Regions from separate parts of the Shewanella sp. FDAARGOS_354 genome, predicted to be linked through region 1. Evidence: predicted binding sites of a transcription regulator. Region 1 holds the regulator's gene; each other region holds the start of a gene.
What was found. The regulator sigma-54, encoded in region 1, starts transcription at its own class of promoters, with help from an activator protein. The targets are predictions, from matches to a motif close to GTTGGCACGNNNNTNGNNT.
Positions count from the first base shown of each region.

Region 1 (4,369 bases):
AGGTCGACTCAACAAAGATACTGGCAAGGTTGTATTAGAAAATAATGTTATTATCGATGCCATCAGCCCTGGTGAACCGATACAAACCTTGTCCACCAGTTTTTTAGAACTCGATCTCAACACAATGATAATGACCTCTGACCGCATCATTTACGTCACAGGGAAAGATTTTAATATTCAAGGGCAAGGCCTTTATGCCGACCTTAACGCGCAGGAAGTGCAATTGACCAGTCAGGTAGTAGGAACCTATGAAGCAAAATAACATATTACTTGCCAGCCTAATGCTAATGACAAGCATGAATGCCTTCGCCAAGATCGGTGACTTACAGCAAGAAGTGAAAATTAAAGCCGTCAGTCAAACTGCGGACATTAAAAACAATCAGATCATTTTCTTCGGTCCCGTTGAAGTTGTTCAAGGCTCAATTAAAATCCATGCGGATCAACTCCGTGCATTTTCTGTCGAAGGCGAAAATAGTAAAGTCTTACTGGCTACAGGAAATCCAGCAACCTACAGCCAAATCCTTGATGATGGCCGCCCTGCATCTGCTAGCGCCAAAGAGATTCGCTATGAAATGGCCACTCGGACGTTGACCCTAACTGGTACAGCGACCCTAGACCAAGCGGGTAGTCAAGTTACAGGCAATTTAATTCGTTACGATATTATTCAGCAAAAACTGATCGCCGAAAGTAGCGGCAATGGTGATGATCGCGTAATTACCATTATTCAACCTGATAATTATCAGGAAGAACTCAAAAATACACCAACAGATAAACCTGTGAAAAAACAGGATTCTAAATGACCCAAATCACCTTAAAAGCACAGAATCTCGCCAAGAGTTATAAGAGTCGTCAGGTTGTCAAAGATGTCAGCCTGACGGTCAAAACGGGTCAAGTCGTCGGCCTACTCGGCCCTAACGGCGCGGGCAAAACCACCACCTTTTACATGGTCGTGGGCTTAGTTAAAAGCGATAAAGGCCATATCTTTATCGACGATGATGATTTAACCGCCGATCCTATGCATCTGCGTGCCCGCAAAGGTATTGGTTACCTACCACAGGAAGCGAGTATCTTTCGTAAATTAACCGTACACGACAACATCATGGCGGTACTGCAAACCCGTAAAGAGCTCAATAGTGACCAGCGCGAAGAAGCACTAGAGCAACTGCTAGAAGAGTTCCATATCACCCATATTCGTGACAGCCAAGGCATGTCCTTATCGGGCGGTGAACGTCGACGCGTCGAAATTGCCCGCGCCTTAGCGGCCAACCCCAAGTTTATTCTGCTTGATGAGCCCTTTGCGGGCGTTGATCCGATCTCCGTTATCGATATCAAGAAAATTATCGAGCAGCTTAAGAGCCGAGGCCTTGGTGTACTGATCACTGACCACAATGTGCGCGAGACCTTAGACGTCTGTGAACATGCTTACATTGTGAGTCACGGTAATCTTATTGCCGAGGGCACACCCGCAGAGATCTTAGACAATCAGCAAGTTAGGGCTGTGTACTTAGGTGAACAATTCAGGCTATAGTTACTAAAACAAAGCTAATAAGCCTTGAATTTGAGAGCGCTAGGCTCCATCCATATGATATCAAGCGACCTAAACTCACAATAATAACCTAGGGATCAGCGGTAACATGAAAGCGTCACTCCAGCTCAAACTGGGTCAACAGTTAACCATGACGCCACAACTTCAGCAGGCCATTCGCCTGCTGCAACTGTCGTCATTGGAACTGCAACAAGAAATCCAGCAAGCCTTAGATTCTAATCCTCTTCTCGAGCTGGAAGAGGAGCAATTTGACGCGCCTAGCGAACGTAAGCAAGATATCGCCGATACCGACTTTAGCGAAACGACTGCCCAGCCACAGGAACAAGATAATTCCACCGTGGACATTGCCGAGTCGCTGACCAAAGAATCTCTGCCCGAAGAGTTACCCATGGATACCACTTGGGATGAAGTCTTTACCGCATCGCCAAACTCAGGTTCTGGCGCCAGCCGTGAAGATGACATGCCCTTCCAAGGGGAAACTAGCGAGGGGTTGTACGAACATTTAGAATGGCAAAAAAACCTCACACCCTTCTCTGAAACCGATTTAGCCATTGCCACCGCGATTATTGATGCCATTGACGATCAAGGTTATCTCACTCAAAGCACTGAAGATATCCTCGAAGCCATGGGCAATCCCGAGATTGAACTCGACGAAGTCGAAGCCGTGCTCAAGCGTATTCAACACTTCGACCCTGTTGGTGTCGCGGCAAGGGATTTAAGCGAATGTTTACTGATCCAGCTATCTCATTTTTCGCCTGATACCCCTCACATCGAAAACGCCCGCATGTTGATCAAAGATCATTTAGATCTGATCGCCGCTCGCGACTTTAGGCTGTTAATGCGTAAGACCAAACTGAAAGAGGACGAGTTAAGGGACAGTATTGCGCTGATCCAAACCTTGAACCCTCGTCCCGGTTTACTCATCACCCCTGTCGATGAAGAATATGTGATCCCCGATGTATCGGTGTCGAAGAAAAACGGCCGTTGGGTGGTCGAATTAAACCCTGACTGCATGCCAAAAATCAACGTAAATCAGCAATATGCAGCAATGGCCCGAAGTTCAAAAAATCAAGCTGATAGCCAATTTATTCGTGGCCATCTGCAAGAAGCCAAGTGGTTTATTAAAAGCCTTGAAAGCCGTAACGAAACACTGCTCAAGGTGGCAAACTGTATAGTGCAATATCAACAGGGTTTCTTCGAATATGGCGAAGAAGCCATGAAACCTATGGTCCTAAACGATATCGCCGAGGCGGTAGAGATGCATGAGTCCACCATTTCACGGGTGACGACTCAAAAATACATGCATACCCCAAAAGGACTTTTTGAACTAAAATATTTCTTCTCAAGCCACGTCGGGACGGATGATGGCGGTGAGTGCTCATCCACAGCAATCAGAGCTTTCATTAAGAAACTGGTTGCAGCGGAAAACCAGAAAAAACCATTAAGCGACAGCAAGATGGCTCAACTTCTGGCAGAACAGGGAATTAACGTTGCGCGCAGAACCATTGCGAAGTACCGAGAAGCGATGCTTATTCCCCCTTCCAATCAGCGTAAAAGTTTATAGCCTATTGTGAGTATCGGAGGACGTTTCTATGCAAATAAACCTAAGTGGACACCATATCGAGATTACTGAATCGTTACGGGCATATGTTGAGGAAAAGTTTTCAAAACTTGAACGTCATTTCGAACAGATCAATAATGTGCACGTTGTGCTCAATGTTGAGAAAATGCAACAGATTGCCGAAGCGAGAATCAACCTCACCGGTGGTGAAGTCTTCGCGACTTCAGAGCATGCAGATATGTATGCTGCCATAGACGTCCTGATTGATAAACTTGATCGTCAGGTTATTAAACACAAAGAGAAGTTAACAAAACACTAGCAATGGAACTTCGTACCATACTGCGGCCGGAGTGCACAACCTGCGCCACTCCGGGCAGTAAGAAAAAGGTACTGGAACTCATCAGCGACTTAGCCGCTGCCCAGTACCCCACCCTCTCATCTCAAGAGATCTTCGAAAGCCTCGTGGCGCGCGAAAAGATGGGTAGCACAGGTATAGGTAACGGTATCGCCATTCCACATGGTCGATTAACCGATATAACACAACCCATAGCGATATTGATAAAATGTGAGGAGCCGATAGCCTTTGATGCTATCGATAAACAACCCGTCGATATTTTATTTGCACTACTCGTGCCTGCCGACCAATGTCAGCAGCACCTAAGTACCTTGTCATGCATGGCTGAAAAGCTCAGTGACAAGCAAATATTAAAACAATTGCGCAAGACGCATGATGAAACGGAACTCTATCAGGTAATCATTGGATGAAACTGGTCATAGTGTCAGGGCGTTCAGGCTCAGGCAAATCGGTCGCACTTAGAGTGCTTGAAGATCTCGGCTACTATTGTGTCGATAATTTGCCTTTGCCTTTGATTGGCAGTTTGCTTGAACAGCTCAAAGGCAGTAACGATCTCGTTGCTATCAGTGTTGACGTGCGCAATTTACCAGAGCAAGACAAAGTGCTGGTTAAACAGCTTGCCAGCCTGCCTACGGGCACTGAACTCACCAGCTTCTTCTTAAACTCCAGCGATAAAGTGTTGCTCAAACGCTACAGTGAAACGCGGCGCTTACATCCCTTATCTAAGAGCCGAGTGTCACTGCAAGAAGCCATCAAGCTTGAAGGCAAATTGCTCGAGCCGCTGTCACAGCAGATGGATCACTATATAGATACCTCGAATCTGAATATCTATGAACTCAGCGACCAAGTGCGGCAAATACTCCTTGGCAGTGTCGATAAGGAACTGGTGATCAACTTCGAGTCCTTC
Region 1 covers NZ_CP022089.2:4,406,242-4,410,610, reverse strand. The annotation lists gene lptC (LPS export ABC transporter periplasmic protein LptC) at 1-262, shown strand, start outside; gene lptA (lipopolysaccharide transport periplasmic protein LptA) at 249-800, shown strand; gene lptB (LPS export ABC transporter ATP-binding protein) at 797-1,528, shown strand; gene CEQ32_RS19830 (RNA polymerase factor sigma-54) at 1,635-3,110, shown strand; gene hpf (ribosome hibernation promoting factor) at 3,139-3,426, shown strand; gene ptsN (PTS IIA-like nitrogen regulatory protein PtsN) at 3,429-3,872, shown strand; gene rapZ (RNase adapter RapZ) at 3,869-4,369, shown strand, end outside.

Region 2 (4,369 bases), 2.4 Mb from region 1:
TTGCGCTTGATAGGGCACAAACACCTTCAAAGAGGCGGGTAGGATATCGATATTGAGTTCCTCCGGCTCACAAATCTCGCCATCAATCACATACTTGCATTGGGGCTGACTGCTGATCTTTACCTTTTTCGCGTGGGCGTGTTTTACTTTGCCCGTGTTGCCCGTGTTGCCCGTGTTGCCCGTGTTGGCCGTGTTGGCCGTGTTGCCCGAGGGCGCAGAGTCGCTATTGGCGGCCTCTTTAATCCAGCCGGTAAAAGCCAGCTCAGCCAGACTGATAAGCTGTTCATTCGGCTCATTATTTGAATCCAACCAAGTGATATCCAACAAGCCGTCGGTCATATTGGGTTCGCCCTTACCTTGGGCGAGTAAGCTGGTAAAAGGTGCGGCATTGGCAACCACTAGGCTGTGGGTTTGCACTGTCATTGGGGCTTGGTCATCTAAAGTCAGCTGCAACTCGAGGTTGGTGTCGGTGTTCACCGCGCGCCACAAACCATCGAGATAGGCGAGTTGGCCGAGGGCATTTTTACGCTCGCGGCTCGCCGACTCAATCATTTGTTGCTCAAACCCAATGCCGACCAGCAGTAACACCAGCCGATCATTGCAACGCGCCGTATCTATGGTTTGTGTCTGGCCTTGGATAATATTATCAATGGCTTGGGAGACGGCATTGAGCTTACTGCTTAAACCAAAGAGGGCGTGTGACAGGGCATTGGTGGTGCCTAACGGGATAATGCCTAAGGTGATATCGGTGTCGATAATCTCCGCCGCGACCTCTGTGACTGTGCCATCGCCCCCGCAAGCGATGATGATATCGGCGCCCTGAAGCCGGGCTTTTTTCGCTTGGGTTTGGGCGCTAATCTCTGGCGTGGTGAGCGCTAACTGCACCTCAAAATAGCGTTTCAGTTCAGTGCAAATTTGTTCGCCATGGGTTTGCCATTTACCCGCGCCAGAGACGGGATTGGCGATAATCCAGGCTCGCTTATGCAGTTTGATTTCCCCTTGAGTGTACATCTGCTCCAGCGCTTTAAGTTGCCAGCGATTTAACCCTGCGGTTTTACGAATGCTTTTAATCTGTTGCAGCACCTCGGCAAAGCTGAGCTCGGGGCGGCGGCACACAAGATAAGCGGCCAGCACCATTACGGATCGCCCGCGGCCGAGCGCACAGTGGATTAATACCCGCTTTTGGGCGCGTACTTGACGGTGTAACCAGTTAATCGCCTGATTTAATTGGGCGCTAGTCGGCACGCTGTGGTCAAGAATAGGGATATTCAGATAGTCGATATGCTCTTCATACAGAGACACATCGAGGCCGTCGAATTCGGCGGTGACATCTAAAATAGCGGTAATGCCATAACGATTCAGTTTAGGTAAATCAGCAGCGCTTAAGCGGCTACCCAAGTATAGATATTTATCAATGGCTTGCATTGAAGGCACGCTATCACGGCGCCGCGCCCAGAGATTATAGAGTCGGCATCCTAGTAAAAATGGAATAAAGCCCCAACGAATATACCAAGGGATGGAGCCATCCTGACGTTTTCTAAAAATACTGGCGAGGTTAAACCAATAGGCCGAGCCGACAAGGGCGAGGGATAGGCTGGTCCATGCCCAAATAAAGGTGAGGATGGGGGAGTGCCCCGTTACGGCGAGATAGCCAAATAACAGCGCTCCGAACAGGTAGAAATACTTAATGTGGATCCTACGCAGCATTGGCATCTCCTCCATCGATAAACGGCGAACCTCAGGAAAATCCACTTTATCGTAACCAATGACTGTCGCGATAAAGTGGCTCGGTGGTACTCAATTGAACTGTGGTTATCCTGATAGGCTCGTTTGTGGGACTCACTACTCGCTGTCATCCGTTTTAGCAGCGTGTATCTTTCGCTTTAACGCCTTCTTTCAGTTCTTCACAGGCATCTTCAATTGCATTGCCGGTATCAGTGATGGCTTCATCGATTTTTTCGCCTGCGTCCTCGGCATGGTTGTCGCTACAGGCTGACAGTCCAAAGGTTAATAATAAGGCTAAAAATGCATTGGTAATCATGGTCATAGGTTTCATATCGATTCTCCTTTTATCCAATTTAAGCGCGTGGTGCCTTACCCTTAAGGGCGTTGACCAGCAGGGAAATCACAAGTAATACAATAAATAGGAAGAAAATAATCTTTGCGATTCCTGCTGCGGCGCCAGCGATCCCCGTAAATCCAAACAGTCCGGCGATAATGGCCACAACCAGAAACATTAAGGTCCAACCTAACATAGCCACCTCCTTTGTCTTATTTCGGTTTTTCTGTATTCTTCACTCTGCATGTTTACGTCGAGTGAGCTAGTTGCCGGGTGAGTTGGATAAGCTAGGTTACGTCTTACATCCCGTTATCACTCAATCCCGCAATAAACTCACAAATGAGATATTGCGAGCTTAATGCCAACTTTGAAGATGTTGATTAAAATTCTGATTATTAACGTTATTTTTAATTGGTGTGTTGGCAGGAGTAATGGCTGATATAAGCGAGATAGGCAATTTTTACCTGCGATTCGGTAAGAGTTGCAGTGAGAATATTGTGAGAAACAGCATAATGGCTTGATGGTACGTCGAAATGGCATTATGTTGTTGATTTAAAAGTGAGAGTTAATTTTTTTGCAAAACCAATGTTATTAGAACCGTGGAGTCACACATTCATAATATGTTAGTTCCTTCAAGCAACTCCTACTTCGTAAGCGAAATAGAAGCTTTCAGTTCAGATCCCGTTAGCCTAATTGGCTTTGTCATTGCAGCTGTTATATTTATTGTTGCTTATAAATATACGCCTTTCATAAAACACCTTTCGGAAACCGTTAACTTAAGACCAAGCACTATTTTTGTGCTGAGTTTTAGCTTTATCCTAATCGGTTTTTTCGCGACTCTTTCTACATATCTCGACATTTACCAAGTTCAACAATCCGTTTTGGAAAATAAAACACAGTTGATTTCTGGATGTATAAAGGATCATCAAGTCAACCAAAGCGCTAGCAGAGAGGAATCATTTTCGGTATCGGGTGTACGCTTTGCATACAATGACTACGTTACTGCAAGTTACTTTTTTTCAAATAAAAACCACGAATCATTTATTCGAAATGGCCAGTGTGTTTCCATTCTCTATTTGCCTAACTTTAAAAATGGCATATTAAAAATCGATAAACTGTAATTTTACAGGCCAGTTGCAGGTGAGCATTGTCGCGCTACGTTCTGTGACAGAGTGGGCCATCGGAAAAAGGGGTTTTTCCGTTGAGTCCCTAGGATGGGTTTACGGCGTGCCATTGAAGTGACAATGCAGAGCGGAAACTGAACTCCAATCGGTTTTAAGCCCAAAAAATGAATGTAAAAAAAGCGGGTTAAGTGTTCACTTAACCCGCTCAATAAGGTTTACCAATGCGAATTAGCAGCGTTGTAGTGGTTTCCAGCGTTGCAAGCTGACCGGAATACTTACCCCTTGGGATAACAACAGGTTAATCCGTGCTTGGTAGGCGGCGCCCTGCATTAAATGTTTAGCTAAATCGACTGCATTGCGCTCACGGTAATCATCTAAATAACTGCCTTTAGCCCAAGCATTAAAGGCGCCGAGGGCGGGGCCTGCCCAAATCTGATAATCCATTTCGCGACCAACTTCGCCCGTGTTTGACCAGCGACTCGAAAGACCTAAATACCAGCGGAAAATCAGTGCCATTTTGCGTTTTGGATTATCCAGCGCGCGCTCAATTTGCTTAGGATCGCGTTCATTAAAGTGCGCCACAGTACCTGCCCAAATCTCATCTAATGAGGCGCGAAACACTTGATCTTCCAGCTTTTGCCTTTCCTCTGGTGGGATCGCCTCAATCGAGTCGTAGCGGGTGTAAATCTCATAGAGTTTATTGGCGCGCATAGGGAATAGGGTGCCGCGCTTAACCACTTGTAACTTAACGCCCATTTCAAACATATCGGCGGCGGGCGCCATAGTCACATCGGCCATTTCGGTGGTGGCGAGTAATTTACGGGTATGTTCGCTGGCCCCAGCCTCAACACAGGCTTGGTTGATTGAGCCAGTGACAATATAGGCCGCGCCCATATTGAAGGTCGCCAGCGCCGCATCAGGCGTGCCGATACCACCACCAGCGCCCACACGGATAGGCGTTTTGTATTGGTACTTGGCTTGAATGGTATCTTTGAGCGCCAAAATGGTCGGCAATAACGTGACCAGAGGGCGATTGTCGGTGTGGCCGCCTGAGTCGGCTTCGGCGGTAATGTCATCGGCCATGGGCACAGATTGCGCCATTAGCATTTGATCTTCGCTGATAAGCCCTTCGTTCACTAATTGTTGCAGCATCTTAACGGGGGCGGGCTCCATAAACTTGGTGGCC
Region 2 covers NZ_CP022089.2:1,819,600-1,823,968, reverse strand. The annotation lists gene CEQ32_RS08235 (diacylglycerol kinase family protein) at 1-1,707, opposite strand, end outside; gene CEQ32_RS08230 (hypothetical protein) at 1,862-2,056, opposite strand; gene CEQ32_RS08225 (DUF1328 domain-containing protein) at 2,079-2,255, opposite strand; gene CEQ32_RS08220 (hypothetical protein) at 2,680-3,180, shown strand; gene pfaD (eicosapentaenoate synthase subunit PfaD) at 3,412-4,369, opposite strand, start outside.
Region 2: a site for sigma-54 is predicted at 2,407-2,425, ahead of CEQ32_RS08225 (DUF1328 domain-containing protein). Genes of this name have one in related genera too.

Region 3 (4,369 bases), 650 kb from region 1:
GAATACTCGACATAACTCTGCCTTGTTGTTCTGTTTATGTACGGCCCTAAAACTCGTTTGAGTATAGGCATATTAATTGCTTACGTCTTGTTATCGATAAACATAGTTGAAACTAAGTCAAACTTCTGACACCAAAAATCTAAGAAAGAAGCATTGAACAGTTTCACGCTTGATAAAAGTATAGGTGTATTCTGGCGTTACAAGCTAGTCTCTTCATTATGAAAGTAAATTTAGTCTATTTTTTGAGTATTTTCGCACTTTTTCTATCCACGGCAGCTAAGGCTGAACCCGTGATACCTAGCGTATCGGCGATATCCGAATTAGCTAAAGCCCTTATTAATGAAAAGATTGCTGTACCTGCAAATGCGAAAGTCGACATTAATCCACAAACGGTCGATAACCGAATGCTGCCAGCACAGTGTACATCACCAATAAGGGTCGAATTAGCTTCAGAACGCGAAATTAGCCGTAATAACACCATAAAAGTTAGTTGTGATACCCCCGATCTCGCCTACCCTTGGCAGATTTTTATGTCTGTTAGAGTAGACATTCTTTTTCCTGTTGTGGTCGCAACCGAAACCTTAGCGCCAGGTGAATTAATCAGTTCTTTACAGGTCGAGATCCGCTATGTTGACCAAAATAGTTTGCGTGGCATGCAATTTAGCGATACTAATCAGCTAACAGGCGTGAGAGTTAAACGCCGAGTCGCGAAAAATTATCCTATTTTTGCGAACAACCTTTGCTTTGTCTGTAAAAATGACACAGTGTCGATTTATGTGCGTTCAAATAACTTCGTACTAAAAACTGTGGGAGAGGCGCTGCAAGATGGTAATATCGGCGACCAAATTCGAATCAAAAATAGCAGTTCTAACAAAGAGCTAGATGCCATAATTACGGCGATTGGCGAAGTAGAAGTTAGAATGTAAAATAAGCTAAAGCTTTTCGATAAGCTGCCGATACCCCAGTTAAGAAATCCCGTATACATGACGCTGGAGCCTAAAATGGCAATTGATATTAGCAAATTTAACGCCGGAGCGGCCGCACAAGTCCGTTCAAACAGCACTAAACAAAGCAGCGAAAGCGAGAAAACCTCTCAGGTAGCGGCTAAATCAACTCAACTAAAAGGTGACTCTGTTGTCATTACGGCTCAAGCTCAACAGTTACAAGGAGCTCAAACCAAAATGGCCAGTCTACCTGAAGTCGACCAAAAGAAGGTGGCCGAAATAAAACAAGCCATTGCCGAAGGTCGTTATAAAATTGATCCCGAAAAGTTGGCTGCGAATATTGCCAGCTTCGAAGCAGAATTAAATGAGCTTAATAAAGAGTAACTATGACAGAAATAGCTAAACTGGTAGATCAACAACACGCCCATTTGGCTGTTCTTAAACAAATTATTCTTAAGGAAAAAGGCGCTTTGGTTGACCAAAACGCCGATTTGCTTTTGTCGCTTGCTGAGCAAAAATCAACATGTCTACAAGCCCTTAAAGCAAATGATGACTTGCTGGCTAGTCACAGCGATAAAGCCTTACTCACGGAGCAAGTTGAGCTATCCGATAAAATGGCAGTGGTTAAAGAGGCACTCGCAGAATGCAAAGATCTCAACGCACAAAATGCTAGTTTGATCGAGATGAATCTTGCAAGCCTAAACCGCTTTGCTCAAGCCTTGCAGGCGAGCCGAAATGCCACCACGCTGACGTATAACGATAAAGGTAAAACCTCGACAATCTCAAGCTTAGGCAATGATCTAAAAGCGTAAGGCGTTATAAGAACAAACGGATTTCAAACAAAAACCGCGCTTAGTTAGCGCGGTTTTTGTTTATCGATTATCTGTACCCAAACCATCTCATGCTTGTCTTCTGGTTGATAGGAGATGACACCTTAAAAGTAAGTGACTTCTTTAATTCTCTGTGGCCGACTCTGCTGTTGATAGATTTGCCATACCTTAGAAAAATCAAGTTCTAACTCAGTAACGTAATGCTCACCTGCGGGATAACTTTTAACTACTCTTGCGCCGCGGATCACCCCAGTGACTGAAGCTTTAACATTATCATCGGTTAGCATCCAATCACTGACACTGCTGTTAGCGGTAATCTTTTGACCGTATACTTGTTCAGCTAGCTCACGGTAAGCCACAATTTTGGATGCTTGCATCGCCATCAACATTCTTTGAGATTGCTCTTTCGCTGGTTGAGTTGCTAACGGGGCATAACCAATGGCCGTTAGCTTCGGGAAGCTAGATGGAGGGACATCTTCCCACTGCACATACTTGTCTCTAGAGGCACAACTTGTCAGTAGAAGCGCCGCAATCACTAACAGGTAGCGTTTCATTTTCCATCTCCTAATACACGCACTTCATTCATACCGGGAGCCGACTGACGATATAAAATCCCATCGTGGGAGATCACTTGCTCAGAGGGCTGCATATAATTGCTTAATTCTTTTTGTGTAACAAAGGTCTGTGAAGCTGACACCACTCGGTTGTTACTTAAGGTAACGATTCGAGTATTAATGGCTAAGCCATTGGTCGTCGGGCTCATCGTGGATACCACAATATGGTCAACAGGCAAATTAGTAGACAATTTTTGCCAGTCACGCGTCAAAATAAAATCGCCCTCACCAGTAACACGCAGTCCATCGGCGAGATTTAACTCCACCACGTTAAATTGAAAACTGTGCAACGATGCCATGAGTCCCTGCTGCAATTGCAGCGCAACCGCATTCGTACTCGTCATGTCGCCCACTAATACTGGTGTAGTTACAACGATAGGTTGATCAGGACGCAATGCATCATTTTGCTTGACTAGCTCGGTCACAATACGCTGAGCTAAATGATTAATCACCGCTGTCGGCGGCAAACCATTGCCGTCAACTAGGCTAGGTTTTGGCGGCACAACGGGTTTAGTCGCACACCCAATCAGCGCCAAAAGAGCCAGGGGAATGAACGCACGCTTTAGCATGGGAATAACCTCATTATCGATATCAATGCGCCTCAAAGCGAGCCGCAATCTTTAGTCAAAAAGATTGCAAATATTAGACCAAGTCAAAATACAATCCTTGATTTACTCACCTGATTATCGACAACGATGCCAATAACTTTACCCTCTATACCTATTCAGCAACTTCAGATGGTTTGGGTATATTTCATAAATTAGGCACGGAACTTGCTTTTACAGCCAATAAAACCGCCATTAAACTGACTCAACTGATTGGCACAATTGACCTGAAGGGCTTATTAATGAACATACTCAGAAAGCACTTGCTCATCATTAGCAGCCTACTGCTGGCCGCGCTTCAAGCCAATCACGCGCAAGCAGAATGGGTCGAAGCCAGTGGTGAAGCAATCATCACTAATGGCAACATTGCCCAAGCGCGGGAAGAAGCTATCAATCAAGCGGTTAGCTATGCCACCCTCAGCACCGGGATCCAAATATCCAGTGAACAACAAACCACCAACGGCAATCTCACACAAGACAGCTTCGCCATTAATCGTAACGCTCAAGCGATTAGTATTCAGTTAGTAAGTGAACGCATTCAAGGGAATAAAATTTATGTGTCGCTCAGGCTCGATCTGAATGATGACCCAACACAACAATGCCCTACGGGCCAATTAAAAGCCGCGATCCTTATTCCCCAAGCCCAAATAAAAGATCGAGCACAATTACGCTACGGCCAATTATCAGGATTTGAAGAAGTCATATCCGAAAGACTCGGTAATAGTATTGATGGCTACTCATCAACTGGATACAGCCATATCCATGCCAAAGAAAGGCTCGATATCGCACAAGAACTGGTCGATATCCGCGGCTATAGACTTCCGAGTTGGCTGAGTGAAATTACCGATAGCCAATACATTTTATTACCGCAAATTATTGATATTTCAACTGAGCCAGTACAAGCCACCTTTATGGGATGGTGGGATGAAGCGCCACAAAGGCAGTTCCAATTAAAGCTTAGCCTTTATCACGGCATTAGCGGTGAAGAAGTATGGAACAAAACCTACAGCACATCGGCTCGGTGGGAATTTGAGGAACAAGCCATTGTTGCCCCCAATAGTGATAGATTTTGGCGTTCATCCTACGGCAAAAATATCAGCCAACTGCTGCAAGAAGCGACTCGCGATATTGATAACACGCTCAACTGTAGACCACTACTTGGGCAAGTTGTCAGTCGTCAAGGAGACAGGATTATCCTCAACCTAGGCCGAAAACATGGCATTAGAGTTGGCGATAAGTTCCAAGTGGTGTTACAACGCAATTTACCAGATAGACTCAATGAAATGCGTGCCATTGCTACCAAAAGCCGAGCAACAGTGCAAATTGAACAAGTGAGTGAAGAAAGTGCAACAGCCGTACTCGTTGACCAAAATGCG
Region 3 covers NZ_CP022089.2:21,746-26,114, reverse strand. The annotation lists gene CEQ32_RS00135 (chemotaxis protein CheV) at 1-13, opposite strand, end outside; gene flgA (flagellar basal body P-ring formation chaperone FlgA) at 219-926, shown strand; gene flgM (flagellar biosynthesis anti-sigma factor FlgM) at 1,002-1,328, shown strand; gene CEQ32_RS00120 (flagella synthesis protein FlgN) at 1,331-1,756, shown strand; gene CEQ32_RS00115 (LPP20 family lipoprotein) at 1,879-2,328, opposite strand; gene CEQ32_RS00110 (FlgO family outer membrane protein) at 2,325-2,957, opposite strand; gene CEQ32_RS00105 (flagellar assembly protein FlgT) at 3,236-4,369, shown strand, end outside.
Region 3: a site for sigma-54 is predicted at 3,149-3,167, ahead of CEQ32_RS00105 (flagellar assembly protein FlgT). Genes of this name have one in related genera too.